Halioglobus japonicus: one gene and its partner. The protein of the gene in region 1 interacts with the protein of each later gene in a pairwise test. Links are inferred from orthologs where the notes say so. Each region holds a gene or a part of one and is shown on either strand. Other genes may lie near its edges.

What was found.
Region 2: the proteins of cysE (region 1) and cysK interact in binary tests that used the Escherichia coli proteins (3 or more experiments, as listed by UniProt). The link is inferred for Halioglobus japonicus from one-to-one orthologs.

Annotation. Positions count from the first base shown.
Region 1 is NZ_CP019450.1:826,186-834,328, reverse strand. What follows is about bases 4,151-7,011. They hold cysE (serine O-acetyltransferase), read left to right. Parts: upstream 4,151-5,108; coding sequence 5,109-5,915; downstream 5,916-7,011. Other genes in these bases: hemE (uroporphyrinogen decarboxylase), read right to left, coding at 5,952-7,011; BST95_RS20840 (hypothetical protein), read left to right, coding at 4,938-5,072. Outside these bases: BST95_RS03980 (cell division protein ZapA), read left to right, coding at 1-75; BST95_RS03970 (5-formyltetrahydrofolate cyclo-ligase), read left to right, coding at 331-912; BST95_RS19600 (hypothetical protein), read right to left, coding at 937-1,083; ilvA (threonine ammonia-lyase, biosynthetic), read right to left, coding at 1,241-2,776; ribose-5-phosphate isomerase RpiA, read left to right, coding at 2,913-3,587; BST95_RS21095 (acyltransferase), read right to left, coding at 3,590-4,051; more of hemE, read right to left, coding at 7,012-7,022; BST95_RS03935 (FAD-dependent oxidoreductase), read right to left, coding at 7,053-8,143.
Region 2 is NZ_CP019450.1:3,808,317-3,816,384, reverse strand. Bases 1-2,786 are described here. They hold cysK (cysteine synthase A), read right to left. Parts: upstream 1,994-2,786; coding sequence 1,007-1,993; downstream 1-1,006. Other genes in these bases: BST95_RS17955 (YihY family inner membrane protein), read right to left, coding at 2,785-2,786; BST95_RS17960 (TlpA family protein disulfide reductase), read right to left, coding at 2,309-2,786; BST95_RS17970 (quinone oxidoreductase family protein), read left to right, coding at 35-1,006; BST95_RS17975 (NTP/NDP exchange transporter), read left to right, coding at 1-31. In the rest of the region: more of BST95_RS17960, read right to left, coding at 2,787-2,788; more of BST95_RS17955, read right to left, coding at 2,787-4,029; arsC (arsenate reductase (glutaredoxin)), read left to right, coding at 4,102-4,452; wrbA (NAD(P)H:quinone oxidoreductase), read left to right, coding at 4,452-5,051; BST95_RS17940 (DUF2069 domain-containing protein), read left to right, coding at 5,048-5,419; signal peptide peptidase SppA, read left to right, coding at 5,423-7,270; BST95_RS17930 (diacylglycerol kinase family protein), read left to right, coding at 7,274-7,627; BST95_RS17925 (efflux RND transporter permease subunit), read right to left, coding at 7,624-8,068.

The DNA of each region.
Region 1 (8,143 bases):
CCGGGCGCGGTCGACAGCATCAATCGCAAGCTCGATGATGCACTTTACCAGCTTCGCCAGCTGGAAATTGGCTGATTACAGTCCTATTTTTGCCCGAATTTCAAGGGCGCGTAAGCCGGCCTGACTCGTTATAATCCCCGACAGATCCCTGGCGTATGCGCCAGGCAGACAGTCCTCGAGCCGATAAATTTGTATCCGGGGGCTTCCAGCCACTGTTGGTGTGCAAGTCTGGCATGACCGGAAAGCCTGATTCAGTGCGGGGGCCGCCACCTTGAACCATCGGGTTCAAGGGCAGCGCTGTCAGCGGTACGCCGGGAATCTCTCTTCATCATGTCAGACATTACTGCCACCAAGTCAGAACTACGTCGCCAGCTGCGGGCGGCACGGCGAGCCCTCCCTCCCGCCACACAACACCATGCCCGCGATCGACTCTCCCACACGGTGACACAGTTGCCCGACTGGCATTTACTGCAACGCATTGGTCTTTATCTCGCCGCAGACGGTGAAATTGACCCTTCGCTACTGGCGGAGCAACTGCTGACAGAGGGAAAGCAGGTGTATCTTCCCGTCATCCAGGACGACAAGACGCTGCAGTTTGGTCGCTGGCAGGGCAGTGCCGATGAGCTGATTGCCAATCGATACGGCATTTCAGAACCACGCCCGGAGAGCACCCGGGCCGCGACGGCAACACTGGACTGTATTTGCCTGCCCCTGGTGGCTTGGAGTGAAACGGGCAAGCGGCTGGGCATGGGTGGCGGCTACTACGACAGGACCCTGGCGGATTTGTCAGGGCCATTGCGGGTAGGATTGGGGTACGAAATGCAGCGCGAGGATGCGCTACCAGGGGATGCCTGGGACGTCGATCTGGATTTTGTCGCCACCGAGGCGGCACTGTACCGCTGCCGAACTTAGCAGCCACTGCACACCGGAAGGAAATTACTCCCGGATAATGACGCCAGCCTGGAGTTCAGACGCAGGAGCTGCAACGGTATTACTGGCGGCCATGGGTAACATCATGGTTACCACCACGCCCATACCGAATACAGCCATCAGGACCAGCATCAGGTCAGGTTTTGTTTTCACGCTTGAACACTCTCTTATATCCCACTGTGCGGCTCTTCTACGAGGCCTGCACTCTTCTTATTGCCAGCCGGAGCAACGACTAACTTTTGTGATTATTTCACAAAGAGAGCGAATGTCTAGGGTATGAACCCCTAAACCACAGATTTTTTGTCATTTTTTATTCACTGCCGGGACGCTGCCCCAGGTAGAGCTGATAGGCGCGATTGTCGGTTTCATCCCAATAGCGATAGCCGATCTCATCCATCAGTTTGCGGAACGCCTTGCGCTCCCGCGCGGCCACCTGCACACCCACCAGGATGCGCCCATAGGCCGCCCCATGATTCCGGTAGTGGAACATGGAAATATTCCAGGCAGGACCCAGGCCCGTCAGAAACTTGGCCAGCGCCCCCGGGCGCTCGGGAAACTCCACCCGATAAACGCGCTCGTCAGCCACACTGCCCGGCGCATGACCGCCCACCATGTAACGCACGTGCAGCTTGGCGACCTCGTTCTCAGTGAGATCCTCAACCTCGTACCCCTTGCCGCGCAGGTCGCTCAGCAGGCTCTGCAGATCATCGCCACCGGGCGCCACGGAGATACCCACAAACACCTGGGCGGAACCGGCGTCCGAATAACGGTAGTTGAACTCGGTGATATTGCGCCGCCCCAGCGCGGTGCAGAACACCTTGAAACTCCCCGGGCGCTCAGGAATGGTGACACTGAGCACGGCTTCGCGCTGCTCACCGATTTCAGTGCGCTCCGAGATATAGCGCAACCGATCGAAGTTGGTATTGGCCCCGGACACAATCGCCAGCAGGTCCTTGCCTTCACAACCTTCCCGTTCAACGTACTTTTTCAGGCCGGCCAGCGCCAGCGCACCGGCGGGCTCGGCGATGCTGCGGGTGTCTTCAAATATGTCCTTGATGGCCGCACACATTTCGTCTGTAGAGGCGGTAATAACCTCATCGACCGTGTCGCGAATGACCCGGAACGTCTCCTTGCCGACCTGTGCCACAGCACAACCATCGGCAAACAGGCCCACTTCCGGCAGTGTCGCCCGGCGGCCCTTGTCCAGCGCGAGTTTGAGGCAGGCGGCATCTTCGGGCTCAACGCCGACAATCCGGGTCTGGGGCCACACATATTTCACGTACGCTGCCACACCGGCGAGCAGGCCGCCGCCGCCCACCGGCACAAACAGCACATCCAGCGGCGCCTGATGCTGGCGCACAATCTCCATGCCCACGGTGCCCTGGCCGGCGATGACATCGGGGTCGTCAAACGGATGCACATACGTCATGCCCTTCTCCGCCACCAGGTGCTCGGCATGCGCCGCCGCCTCTTCAAAGGAATCACCGTGCAGCACCACCCGCGCTCCGCGGCCACGCACAGCGTCCACTTTAATCTGCGGCGTGGTCCTGGGCATGACAATGGTCGCTTTCACCCCCATCTTCTGGGCGGCCATGGCCAGGCCCTGGGCGTGATTACCCGCGGAGGCCGCGACCACGCCGGCGGCTCGCTGGGCGTCCGTCAGGCGCTGCATCTTGTTATAGGCACCGCGCAGCTTGAAGGAGAACACCGGCTGCAGGTCCTCACGCTTGAGCCACACCTGATTGCCAGTGCGACGCGACAGCAACGGCGCCTGGTCTACCGGCGTTTCGCGAGCCACATCGTAAACCCTCGCATCGAGGATCCGCTTGATATAGGACTGGGGCATGGTCAGTTGCCTGCAAAAGGAAGAACAAGGGATGTTAATGGAGCGGCAAGCCATTTTCAGCCCCAGCGCTTGGTATTATTGATGATCACGACGAACGCCTGACCTATAATGCCCGCCCCAGCAGGAGAGAATCGGCATGACCCAGGACGAACTCAAACAAGCGGTAGCGGCAGCTGCCCTGGCCTACATCCAGCCGAAACTGGAAGATGACACGGTCATCGGCATCGGCACCGGCTCAACCGCCAACATGTTCATCGATGCACTGGCGGGCATTAAAGGCCTGGTAAACGCCACCGTGGCCAGTTCAGAGGCCTCCGCCGACCGCCTCAAGAGTCACGGTATTCCGGTGTATGACCTCAATGCGGTGGACCAGGTCGATTTTTATATCGATGGCGCCGACGAGAGCAACGCTGCCCTGCAACTCATCAAGGGCGGCGGCGCCGCCCTGACCCGCGAGAAGATTGTCACCGCAGTCGCCAGGGAATTTATCTGTATTGCCGATCAGTCCAAGCTGGTGCACACCCTGGGCGATTTTCCACTGCCGGTGGAGGTAATACCCATGGCGCGCAGCCACGTGGCCCGGGAACTGGTCAAGCTGGGCGGCGATCCGGTGTATCGCGAAGGGGTTGTGACCGATAACGGCAACATCATCCTCGATGTTTACAACTTCCCAATTCCACAACCGCTGACGATCGAAGAGAAGATCAACGGTATTACCGGCGTGGTCACCAACGGCCTGTTTGCGCTCAAGCCTGCAGATGTGCTCCTGCTCGGCACCAGCGAGGGCGTTAAAACCCTGCGCGCCGAATAAGTTCAGCGCAACCGCTTGGAGGCGGGGTACACCACCGACCACATCCAGCGCCACAAGCTGTTCCCCGCCAGCACCTGGGCATTGACGCCCTCGAAGAAGCGCTCCAGCTCTGCCGGATTGGCGAAGTAATCCATGCGGGTGGTAAACCCGCGTTCAGGATCCAGCTCCTTGACCACTTTGGCAGGGTTGCCGGCGACCACCACATTGGCCGGCACATCCCGAGTAACCACCGCCCGTGCCGCCACCACGGAATTTTCGCCGATAGTGACGCCCTTGAGCACTGTGGCGTGATCACCCAGCCAGACATTCCTGCCAATATGCACAGGCGTGGGCAGAGGATCGCGCTCCATCCGATCGTAAATCTGGTGCCAGTCGGAATCAGTCACGTAGACCCCATTGGCGAACATGGTGCCATCGCCGACAGTAATTTCGTCCGAAGCACTGATGCGCGAGCCCGGACTCATCAGCACGCAATCGCCGATCTCAACCCGGCCCTCGCCCGGGCCCGGCCCCAGACGCCAATTTCCACCTGGTGCATCGGTTCACCTATCGCAGTAAAGGACCGGCCAATGCGGATGTTGTCGCCCGAAATCCTCACATACCATGGCTTCATAATCGTATGGTAAGGCCCGAGCGCCTCACATTCGGGGCGCAGGAAATAATCGACGTACCAGTTACGGTATCGGAGATAGAGCTTTTTCAGCCACCACGGCCGCAGGTCTTGACGCATAGGACGAAAGGATCAGAGTGAAGCATTCATTGTGGGCCGGTATGATGGCAGCACCAGCAGCTGACAGCAATCTTGGAACCACTAATCGTGCCTCAGTCTGAATATTCGCGCCCGGTCACCAGCAACCAGAGCGGCCTGCACCCGCGTCTCGCACAAACCGTGACACGGCACCTGCAGCACGCGTTCCAGCGACCGGTCGCGCCCCATTCACACACTGCCTACCAAACCCTGACTGAGCGACTCACCACCACGCCACAGCCGCTGGTGATTGATTCCTTCTGCGGCACCGGTATGAGCACGACACAACTCGCTGCCAAACACCCCGATCACCTCGTCGTCGGTATAGATCAGTCGAGCCATCGCCTGCAGAAGCATGTGCCAGGGACCAGCGACAACTATATTTTTCTGCATGCGGAAGCCGAAGACATCTGGCAATTGCTGCTGGCGGACGGCCGCAGTGCAGATTTCCACTACCTGCTCTATCCCAACCCCTGGCCCAAAAGCAAACACCTGCAGCGACGCATTCACGGCCACGCCAGCTTCCCCTGGCTATTGGCGCTGGGGGGCATATCGAGCTGCGCTCCAACTGGCAGAACTATGTCGAGGAATTCGGCGTCGCCATGCATCTGGCGGGCGTGCACGGCCGCATCGCGCAGGTGCCGGAAGCACCGGCGCTCACCCTGTTTGAGAAGAAGTACCGGGATAGTCAGCACAACTTGTGGCGCTACACTGGCGCCGTGACGAATCCCGCGTAATGGGCTAAAGTCCCCGGTCCACTTGGAGGTAACGCAATGACTGCGACACAAGCCGATCCGGTCTGGAATCGCATCCGCACCGAGACTGAGAAACACGCCCAGGAAGAACCGCTGCTGGCGAGTTTTCTGCATTCCACTATTCTCAATCACAACACGCTTGAGTGTGCGCTCAGCTTCCACCTCGCCAATCAACTGGACAGCCCCACGGTGTCTTCACTGATGCTACGGGAAGTGATTCTGCAGGCGATGCAGCGCGACGCGAGTATTCGCGATGCCATGCGCGCCGACCTCGTTGCTGTGGTCGACCGCGATTCCGCCAGCCAGGAACTCTACGTGCCCTTTCTGTACTTCAAGGGCTTTCACGCGCTGCAGAGTCAGCGCATCGCCCACTGGCTGTGGAATAACGGTCGGGAGTCGATGGCGCTGTTCTTCCAGAACCGGGTTTCAGTCAAGTTCGGCGTGGATATCCACCCCGCCGCAAAGCTGGGACGGGGCATTATGCTCGACCATGCCACCGGCCTGGTCATCGGTGAAACAGCGGTGGTCGGCGACGATGTATCGATTCTGCAGTCAGTGACCCTGGGCGGCACCGGCAAGGATGAAGGCGATCGCCACCCCAAGATTGGCAACGGCGTACTGATTAGCGCTGGAGCCAAGATTCTGGGCAATATCAGGGTCGGTGAAGGCGCCAAAGTCGGCGCGGGGAGCGTGGTGTTGGAAGAAGTGCCCCCGCACACCACAGTCGCCGGTGTGCCCGCCAAAATTGTGGGACGGCCGGCAACCGATGCACCGGCACTGGATATGAACCACGACTTCTGCTGCGACGAAAACGCCGACTGCTAGCAAGCAGCGGCACGCTCGCGCAGGATCAGGGCGGCGCTAGTCCGCCAGGTGGTACTGCGGTGATAACTCCACCACGGCGTCGACAAACGCCGTGACGTGGTCAGGGTTAATCCCCGGGGTAATACCGTGCCCCAGGTTGAAGACATGGCCTGTGCCATGGCCGAAGCCTGCCAGAATAGACGCGACTTCTTCGCGGATGCGCGCAGGAGATGCGTGCAGCATGGCAGGGTCCATATTGCCCTGCAGTGCGACTCTGTCACCCACCAGCACCCGGGCAATGGCGATATCCGTTGTCCAATCAATGCCGACACCGTCGGCGCCGCACTCAGCAATGGTGTTCAACCACTGACCACCGCCTTTGGTAAATACAATCACCGGCACCTTGCGGCCGTCTGCCTCCCTGGGCAGGCGGGAAATCACCCTCTGCATGTACTTGAGCGAGAACTCTTTGTAGGCAGCGGCACTGAGGCTACCACCCCAGGTATCGAAAATTTGCACCGCCTGTGCACCCGCGCGAATCTGGGCTGCAAGATAGTCGGCCACGGCATCGGCCAGCAGCGACAATAGCGCGTGCATTAACTCCGGCTTGTCGTAAGCCATGGCTTTCACATTGGCGAAGTCCTTGGAGGAGCCGCCTTCAACCATGTAAGTCGCGAGTGTCCAGGGACTGCCTGAAAAACCGATCAAGGGGACCTTGCCGTTTAGCTCTTGCCGAATGGTGCTCACGGCATTCATGACATAGCCGAGATCATCTGCGGCGGTAATCGCATTCAGGCCATTCAGATCGGATTCGCTGCGCACAGTCTTGTGAAACTTCGGCCCTTCGCCCTCTTCAAAATAAAGGCCCAGGCCCAGTGCATCGGGGACGGTGAGGATGTCGGAAAACAGAATGGCCGCATCCATGGGATAGCGGCGCAGGGGCTGCATGGTCACTTCACATGCCAGCTCTGCGTTTTTGCACAAATCCAGAAACGAGCCCGCCTGCTGGCGGGTCGCGCGGTATTCAGGCAGATAACGACCGGCCTGACGCATCATCCAGATGGGGGTGCGATCTACCGGCTGGCGCAGCAGTGCGCGCAGAAAACGGTCGTTTTTAAGTTCAGTCATCAGTGCGTCCTGCTGGCGCGAATAGGCGCCTTAAACGTCCAGGTAGTCGAGAATGCCTTCAGCTGCCTGACGACCTTCCCAGATGGCAGTCACCACCAGGTCGGAGCCGCGAACCATATCGCCACCGGCAAAAATTTTCGGGTTGCTAGTCTGGAACTTAAAGGTCTGCTCTTCCTCAGCGACCACGCCCTGCCAGTGGTTGAGTTCAACGCTCACATCACCCAACCATTCAGGTGGGCTGGGCTGGAAGCCGAAGGCGACGATAACCGCATCCGCTTCGAGCACTTCCTCAGAGCCGGCAATGGGCTGCGGGCGACGGCGGCCACCGGCATCTGCCTCGCCCAGCTCTGTGGTCACCACTTTAATGCCACAGGCCTGGCCGAAGTACTCAACCACCTCAATCGGTTGGCGGTTGTACAGGAACTCAACGCCCTCTTCACAGGCATTCTTCACCTCGCGGCGCGAGCCGGGCATATTCTCTTCGTCACGACGATAGGCACAGATGACTTTGTCGGCGCCCTGGCGAACCGCGGTGCGCACACAGTCCATGGCCGTATCACCACCACCGAGTACGATGACACGCTTGCCGCGCAGATTGATATAGGCGTCGGAGTCCTGTTCGAAGCCCAAATTGTGGTTCACGTTGCCCACCAGGTAGGGCAGTGCTTCATAGACACCGGGCAAATCTTCTCCGGGGAAGCCGCCTTTCATGTAGGTGTAAGTGCCCATGCCCATAAACACAGCGTCATACTGCTCCAGCAGCTCGCTGATCTGCACGTCGGTACCGATCTCGGTATTGAGGCGGAACTCAATACCCATGCCCTCGAATACCTCACGACGGCGCACCATCACTTCTTTCTCAAGCTTGAACTCGGGAATACCAAAGGTCAGCAGACCGCCAATTTCCGGATAGCGATCAAACACCACCGCTTTCACGCCATTGCGAGCCAGAATATCGGCACAGCCCAGTCCCGCCGGACCAGCACCGATAATGGCCACCTTTTTCCCGGTGTCGACCACATCGGAAAGATCGGGACGCCAGCCCATGGCGAGTGCGGTATCGGTAATGTATTTCTCAGAGGCACCAATGGTGACAGCGCCAAAGCCGTCGTTAAGTGTGC
Region 2 (8,068 bases), 3.0 Mb from region 1 along the record:
GGCCCAGAAAAACGAACAGCAGCAGGAATAAATTATGGTTAAGCGCGTCAGTATCTCCGAGAACGGTGGGCCGGGAGTCATGCAGTTGGTTGACGAGCCTCTGGAAGCCCCGGGTACTGGCATGGTTACGGTCCGCAATCACGCCATAGGCCTGAATTACATTGATACCTATCACCGCAGCGGTCTGTACCCGCTGCCGTTGCCGACTGGCCTGGGCGGTGAAGGAGCTGGGGTCGTTGAGGCGGTGGGTGAGGGTGTTGATCTGCCTGTGGCAACCAGGGTTGGCTACTGTTCAGCGGGCCTGGGCGCTTATGCAGAGGCAGTTAACCTGCCTGCGGCGCGCCTCGTGCCATTGCCCGATGGCATTGATTTCGACACTGCCGCTGCCTCCCTGCTCAAGGGACAGACCACCGAGTACCTGATTCAGCGTACCTACTCTCTCCAGGCCGATGAATACTGCCTGTTCCACGCTGCCGCCGGCGGGGTCGGACTGCTGTTTGGTCAGTGGGCCGCTGCCATCGGCGCCAAGGTCATCGGCACCGTGGGCTCTGATGAAAAGGCGGCGCTGGCACGCGCGCACGGCTATGCGCATGTGATCAACTATCGCACCGAGAACGTGGTTGAGCGGGTGATGGAGATCACCGGCGGCGCGATGTTGCCGGTGGTTTACGATGGGGTGGGGGCTGACACCTTCGATATGTCGCTGGACTGCCTGAGGCCCCGCGGGCTGATGGTGAGCTTTGGCAATGCCTCGGGTGCGCCTGCACCGCTGGAGCTGCAAACCCTTACCGCCAAGGGCTCTCTGTATATTACACGGCCCACCATGGTCACCTATACCGCCACAGCAGAAGAGCTGCAGCAGTCCAGCACAGACCTGTTTAATCGTATTGTGGCGGGTGATATTCGAGTGGAGATCAATCAGCGCTATGCGCTTGGTGACATACAGCAAGCGCATAGCGATCTGGAAGGACGTAAGACAACGGGTTCTACCGTCATCCTGCCTTGATCAGGTAATGGTCGCCTGCACGGTTTCGTTGTCGGAGAACTTGCCTTCGAACAGCGGTGATGTCAGGTAGCGCTCCCCCGAGTCCGGCAGAATCGCTACGATGGTTTTGTCGGCGTTTTCCGGACGCTGGGCCAGGCGGTCTGCCACTACCATGGCTGCCCCGGAGGAAATTCCCGCCAGAATGCCTTCTTCCTGCATGAGGCGATGTGCCATGGCCATGGCTTCATCGCTGGTCACCTGCTCAACGGCATCCACCATGTCCAGATCCAGATTGGCGGGGACGAAGCCCGCACCAATGCCCTGGATCTTGTGGGGGGCGTGAGTGGGCTCTTCGCCGGCCAGTGAGGCAGTAATCATGGTAGTGGTGTCAGGCTCAACCGCCACGGTGGTAATGGCCTTGCCACGCGTGTTCTTGATATAGCGGGAGGTGCCGGTCAATGTGCCGCCGGTACCCACGCCGGAGACCAGAATGTCAATGCCGCCTTCCGTGTCGCCCCAGATTTCCGGGCCCGTTGTCTGTTCGTGGATGGCCGGATTGGCCGGGTTCTCGAACTGGTGCGGGCCCCAGTATTTGTCCGGGTCGGAGGCAATGATCTCCTCCGCAGCGCCAATCGCGGCGGCAATGCCCTGGGTGGCGTCGGTGAGGCGAATCTCTGCGCCCAGGGCCTTCATCAACATGCGGCGCTCCAGGCTAAAGGAGTTGGGCATGGTCAGGATGCAGCTGTAGCCCTTGGCTGCGGCCACAAAAGCCAGGGCAATGCCGGTATTGCCGCTTGTGGGTTCGACAATGGTCATGCCTGGTTTGAGGCTTCCATCTTTCTCGGCCTGGTCCACCATGGCGGCGCCAATCCTGCATTTCACCGACATGGCGGGGTTGCGGTTCTCGAGCTTGGCGTAGATGGTGCTACCCTCGGGGCCCAGTCGGTTTATCTTCACCATGGGCGTGCCGCCGATAGTTTCGGCGTTGTCGTTGAATATTTTGCTCATTTTGATGTCCTTATTAAGCGAGAACCCGCGGGGCGGGCGAAACAGGAAAAGCCTAGTACTGGCGGGGGTTTCTGTCTATGTTTAGACGCGATTTCGCGCTCGCGAAATTTTCTCAGAAATATTTTGAACTAAGCCGAATGGGCCCGGTCTTAATTTATAGTTGCGGCGCTACATGAGACTCCAGTGCTGCTACTTACTGGATCCGTCCAGGTTTCATATCCTTTTGTTTTGAGATGAAGTGTGCATTCCGCTCCCCCGCAAGGGGGAGCGTTTTTTTTGTCTGGGAAATACGCCCTGACAGCGTTAGTTGCTCAATCAGGGCAGTTCGCTGGTCTCTGTTGAGGCAGGGTCTTCAACCGGCACCGCCACCTGGCCCGTGGCCATGGCCAGCGCTTCCAGCGTCTGCGGGCCTACTAGGCTGTGAACCAGTTGGCCATCGGGATTGAGAATGAATGTGGCGGGCAGAACCACGGGGCGCTCTACACCCAGCAGTGCGGCTGGGTCTTTGGCCACAATGGGAAATTCAATCCCCAACTCCTTGACCTGCTTGGCGAGGGGGACACCGGTTGCGCCGTCATAATTGACGCCCAGCACCGCTACCTGCGGGTACTTGGCATCGAGAGCGTTCAGCTCCGGAATCTCCTTGATACAGGGTTTGCACCACTCCGCCCAGTAATTGATAACGAGCCACTGGCCTTTGTAATTTTCCAGCTTTAGCGCCTGGGATTCGGCGGGAGGTTCTGCGCTACAGGCGGCGACCACGATGGCGAGGAATAGGGTGGCGAGGGTCTTCACTGTTGATATAACTCCACTAGGCTCATGTGCATCAGTTCCCGCTGCTGGTGACGCTGGCCGCGCAGCAGACGGTAGGCGTTTTCCTGCCAGTTCATGTCGGCAGTAATGTCTTCCCGCTCCAGGGGTTGTTCATCGTTAACCCAGGTTTTCAGTTGCCAGAAGGGCACCGAGTGCAGATCGCGTGCGAGCAGGTAGTGACCGCGATCGCTTTGGGTGATGACCTGTTGTTCGATCAGGATGTCGCGCAGTTCGCGCCAGGTGACGCTGTCCAGGCCGCGGGTGACGAGATGGCTGTTGTTGAGCAGCTCGGTTTCGCGCACGGTGTCGCCCGCCTGCTGCCTGGTCCAGAACAGGTACAGCACATCGAGGGCCTTTAACACATTCGGCCGGCAGGCCTGTTCTTCGTCCTGGTAGGCCGACAGGCTGTGTACCAGAATGCCGCCCATCAGCACGATGTTCCACGACAGGTATATCCACAACAGAAAAAGCGGCACTGCAGCGAAAGCGCCATAGATAAACGTATAGCTTGAGCCCACCACCAGGTCGGTGAATACGGCACGGGCAGCGTGGAAAGCCAGCGCTGTCGCGAGGCCGCCAACCAGCGTGTGCTTAAAGGGCACCCGGCAATTGGGTACGGCAATGTAAAGTAGCGTGAACGACAGTGTGCTGAGAACTAACGGCGAGACTTTCAGCAGGACCGCCTTGGCACCAAATATGTCGTACTCGTCGAGTACATGGGAAAACGACGCGAGATAAGTGCTTATGCCCAGTGCCAGGCCCAATGCCACCGGTGCCAGGCTGAGTACGGCCCAGTAGAGCAGGAAGCTGGAAACCGAACTGCGATTTTCGCGGGCCCGCCAGATCAGGTTGAAGGCCTTCTCGATGTTGCGCAGCATCAGCACGGCGGTAATGACCAGAAAGACAATACCCGGCCCAGTGAGATTCTTGGCCTGGCGGGAAAACTCGCTCAGATAGGTTTCCACCTCGGAGCTGGTGTCGGGCATAAGATGCTGGAACAAAAATTCCTGCATTTGCTCTTCCAGTCCCTGGAACGTGGGAATTGCGGAGGCCATGGTGTACAGCACGGTGAGCAGGGGCACCATGGCAAACAGGCTCATGTAGGTCAGTGCCGCAGCGTTCTCTGAACAGCGGTCTTCCTTGAAGCGCGAGAGCAGGTAGCGAGTTCTTCGCCAGGCCCCACGCAGAATGTCCTGATACGGTTGCATCGGGTTATTATGCATGAATGATGGCCCCCCGGGTAAACCCCTTTGATATACTTCGTGGCCTGATCAATACAGTCTTCGGAGCCTCCCATGAGCGAATTCACCATTTACCACAACCCGCGCTGTTCCAAGTCGCGTAACACCCTGGCGCTGTTGGAGGAAAATGGCATAGAGCCTGAAGTGTTGCTCTATTTGGAGACTCAGCCCGACGAGGCCGAAATCCGCGCTCTCCTGTCCAAGCTCGATCTCACGGCAGCGCAGCTGGTGCGCAAGGGCGAGGATGCCTACAAAGAGAACGGCTTGAGTAAAGATTCCAGTGACGCAGACATTGTTACGGCGATGGCGAGCCACCCCAAACTGATCGAGCGCCCGATTGTGGTTCGCGGCGATCAGGCTGTGTTGGGCCGCCCTCCTGAAAACGTTTTGGGCCTCATCAACTGATGGCGGACCCGTACGTACTGGTGCTCTACTACTCGCGTCACGGCGCCACCACCGAGATGGCGAAACAGGTGGCGCGGGGTGTCGAATCGGTGTCGGGCGTTAGCGCCCGGCTGCGCACAGTCCCGGCGATCTCCGCGACCACCGAACAGACCGAGGATGATATCCCCGAGTCGGGCCCGCTCTACTGCGACGCCGACGATCTGCGCGACTGCGCCGGCCTGGTGCTGGGAAGCCCCACGCGCTTCGGCAATATGGCCGCGCCCCTCAAGTACTTCATCGACCAGACCTCCAGCCTGTGGCTCTCCGGGGCGATGATCGATAAGCCGGCGGCTGTATTTACCTCGACTTCCAGTATGCATGGCGGTCAGGAATCCACCTTGTTGAGCATGATGTTGCCGTTGTTGCACCACGGCATGGTGCTGGCCGGGCTGCCGTACAGCGAGCGCGGCCTGATGAGCGCCACCTCGGGCGGCACACCCTACGGTGCATCCCATTGGGCGGGTCCCCAAAATGACCGCGCTCTGGACGACAATGAAGCTGCCCTGTGCCGTGCCCTGGGGGCACGCGTTGCGCGGCTGGCTGGAGGAGAAAGCCTATGAGTTCCGTTGCCGAGCGCACCCGGGTAATCGTCTGGCTCAGTTATTTCGTACTCATAACTGCACAGGTACTGGAACTGTGGATGGGTGCCGCACCCTGGATCGTCTGGGTGGCTTTCCTGGTGCCATTGGTGGTTTTTATTCCGGGCATGTGGCGGGACAACCTGCGCAGTTATATTTGGTTGTGTTTTGTGCTGCTGCTGTACTTTATGCGCCTGGTGGTCGCGCTGTTTGCCGACCCGAGCAGCCCGGTGGCGATTGCGGGTATGGTCGCTGTCGTCATTCTGTTTATCTCAGCGATGATGTATGTGCGCTGGCGCGCCCGGGAACTGAAAGAAGCTGCAGCCACAGCTGCAGGTCACGGGGAGTAAAGTATGAGTAAACCCTCGCTGATTCGGCGTTTCTTTGGCGGGATCTGGAAGGCCATTACCTGGGTACGTCTGGGGCTTGCCAATCTTTTGTTTCTGGCGATGTTGGCCATCATTTACTTTGTTTACTTTGGTGGCGGCCCCGAGCCTTTGCCGGAAAAGGCAGCGCTGTTGTTGAATCCTGTGGGCAGTATTGTCGATCAGAAGCGCCCCGTGGATCCCATGGTGGCTCTGGTCGGTGAACAGGGCCCGGCCGATCGCGAAGTACTGCTACAGGATGTGATTGACGCGATTGAGGCCGCTGCTGAGGACCCTGCGATCAACGCCATGGTGATGGAACTGGGCGGTCTTGCCGGTCTGGGTATCTCCCGTACGGGTGAAATCGGCAAAGCCCTGGAGGCTTTCAAGGCCACGGGCAAGCCGATTGCTGCACGAGCAGACTTCTATACCCAGAATCAGTATCTGCTGGCGAGTTATGCCGACGAGATCATCGCCCACCCGCTCGGCGGGGTCGCGATAGAAGGCTTCAGCAGTTACCACAATTACTATCTCGAAGCGCTGGAAAAACTGTCAGTCGATATGCACGTGTTCCGGCGCGGCAAGCACAAGTCTGCCGTAGAGCCGTTTATGCGCAACGATATGTCGCCCATTGAGAAAGAAGCTACGCAGGTCTGGTTGGATGACATCTGGGGCCATTACACCGCCCAGGTAGAGGCGCGACGTGAACTGGAACCGGGTGCCCTGAACGCCTACGTCAATGGCTTGCCGCAGCGCATGATTAACGGCTCAGGGGATACCGCGCAGGATGCGCTCGATGCGGGCCTGATCGATCAGTTACTGTCGCGTGGCCGGGCCAACGAATGGTTGGTTAAAATGGTTGGCGTGGCGGATGATGAGGGCCATTACGAGGCCGTTGAGTTCGAGTACTACCTCTCCCGCAAGGGACCGGTTAGTGATGCGGGCATCCCGGAAGGGCGGGTTGCGGTGCTAACCGCCCAGGGCAATATCATGCCGGGGGAGCAGCCGTCCGGCACCATCGGGGGTGATAGCCTCGCCTCGCTCATCAGTCATACTGTCGAGCAGGGCAATGTGGATGCGATTGTGCTGCGCGTCAATTCCGGCGGCGGAAGCATGTTTGCCTCTGAAATTATTCGGGAACGCGTTCTCGAAGCGCGGGCCAGTGGCATTCCAGTGGTAGTTTCGATGGGTGCAGTAGCAGCGTCCGGCGGCTACTACATTGCCGCAGATGCGGATGAAATATGGGCAACGCCCACAACCATCACCGGCAGCATTGGTGTTGTTGCCGCGTTCCCCACGCTGGAGGGATCCCTCAAGAAACTGGGCATTCACACCGATGGTGTTGCGACATCCGATATTGCAGGCTATTTGCGCCTTGACCGCACGCCCAGCGATGAGATCAAGGCAGCGGTGGATGCAGGCGTTGGCTACGCCTATGACAGCTTCCTGGCGGTCGTTGCTGAAGGGCGTGGCATGAGCCTTGACGAGGTCCAGGAGGTAGCCCAGGGGCGTGTGTGGAGCGCGGATGCGGCACTGGAGAACGGGCTGGTTGACCATCTCGGTGGCCTCCACGATGCCATTGCATCAGCGGCGGCGATGGCCGAGCTGGAGGCGTATGAACTTGAGTTTGTACAGCCACAGCTGTCACCCAAGGAGCTGTTCTGGCAGCAGTTGAGCGAGCGCGTGGCGCTGCCGGCAGTGTTGGGTGGTAGCGAGATCGTTTCGGTGTTGCGCAGTGTGTCCCAGCCAGTGGTTCAGGCCGTGACTGAAATCCAGTCACTGCAGGACCCGCGCAATATGTTTTATAAGTGCCTGGGCTGTTCAGTGGTGGAGTAAGCTTTGCGTTGGCTTTCGCAGCGGGTAATCAGCTTTGGCCACGCACTGCGTGGCGTCAAGACGCTGCTGGCTGAACCCCATGCCCAGATTCACCTGTCCGCTACCGTGGTAGTGGTGGCGCTGGGGTGGCTGGTGGAGCTGAGCCGCAGCGACTGGCAGGTCCTGGTATTGACGATCGCAATCGTGTGGTTGGCGGAGGGGCTTAACACTGCGCTGGAGCATCTATGCGATGCTGCCGTGCCTGACCACCACCCGTTGATCGGCAAGGCCAAGGACGTGGCTGCCGCCAGTGTTCTGGTCACGGCACTGGGTGCCGTGATCATTGGCGCGCTGCTTTTCCTTCCCTATCTGACCTAAGCAGTTTCAGCTGCTGCCGGCGACTCGTCGGCATCGCTGAACAGCCTGCCCAGGTCGTCAAGAATCATATACAGGCTCGGTACCAGCAGCAGCGTGATGACTGTTGCGAAGACAATACCTACGGCCAGTGAAATCGCCATTGGTACCATAAACTGCGCCTGGGCGCTGCGCTCCAGCAGCATCGGGAACAGACCCAGGAATGTGGTCATCGAGGTGAGCATGATCGCGCGGAACCGGCGGCAGCCGGCCTCGATGATTGCCTGGTATTTGTCGCGGCCCTGGGCGACGGCCTTGTTCACATAGTCGACCAGAATCAGGCTGTCATTCACCACCACGCCCGACAGCGCGATAATGCCCATTAGCGACATCATGCTGATGGCGTGGCCGAATATCCAGTGGCCGACCACGGCGCCAATCATGCCAAAGGGGATCACACCCATG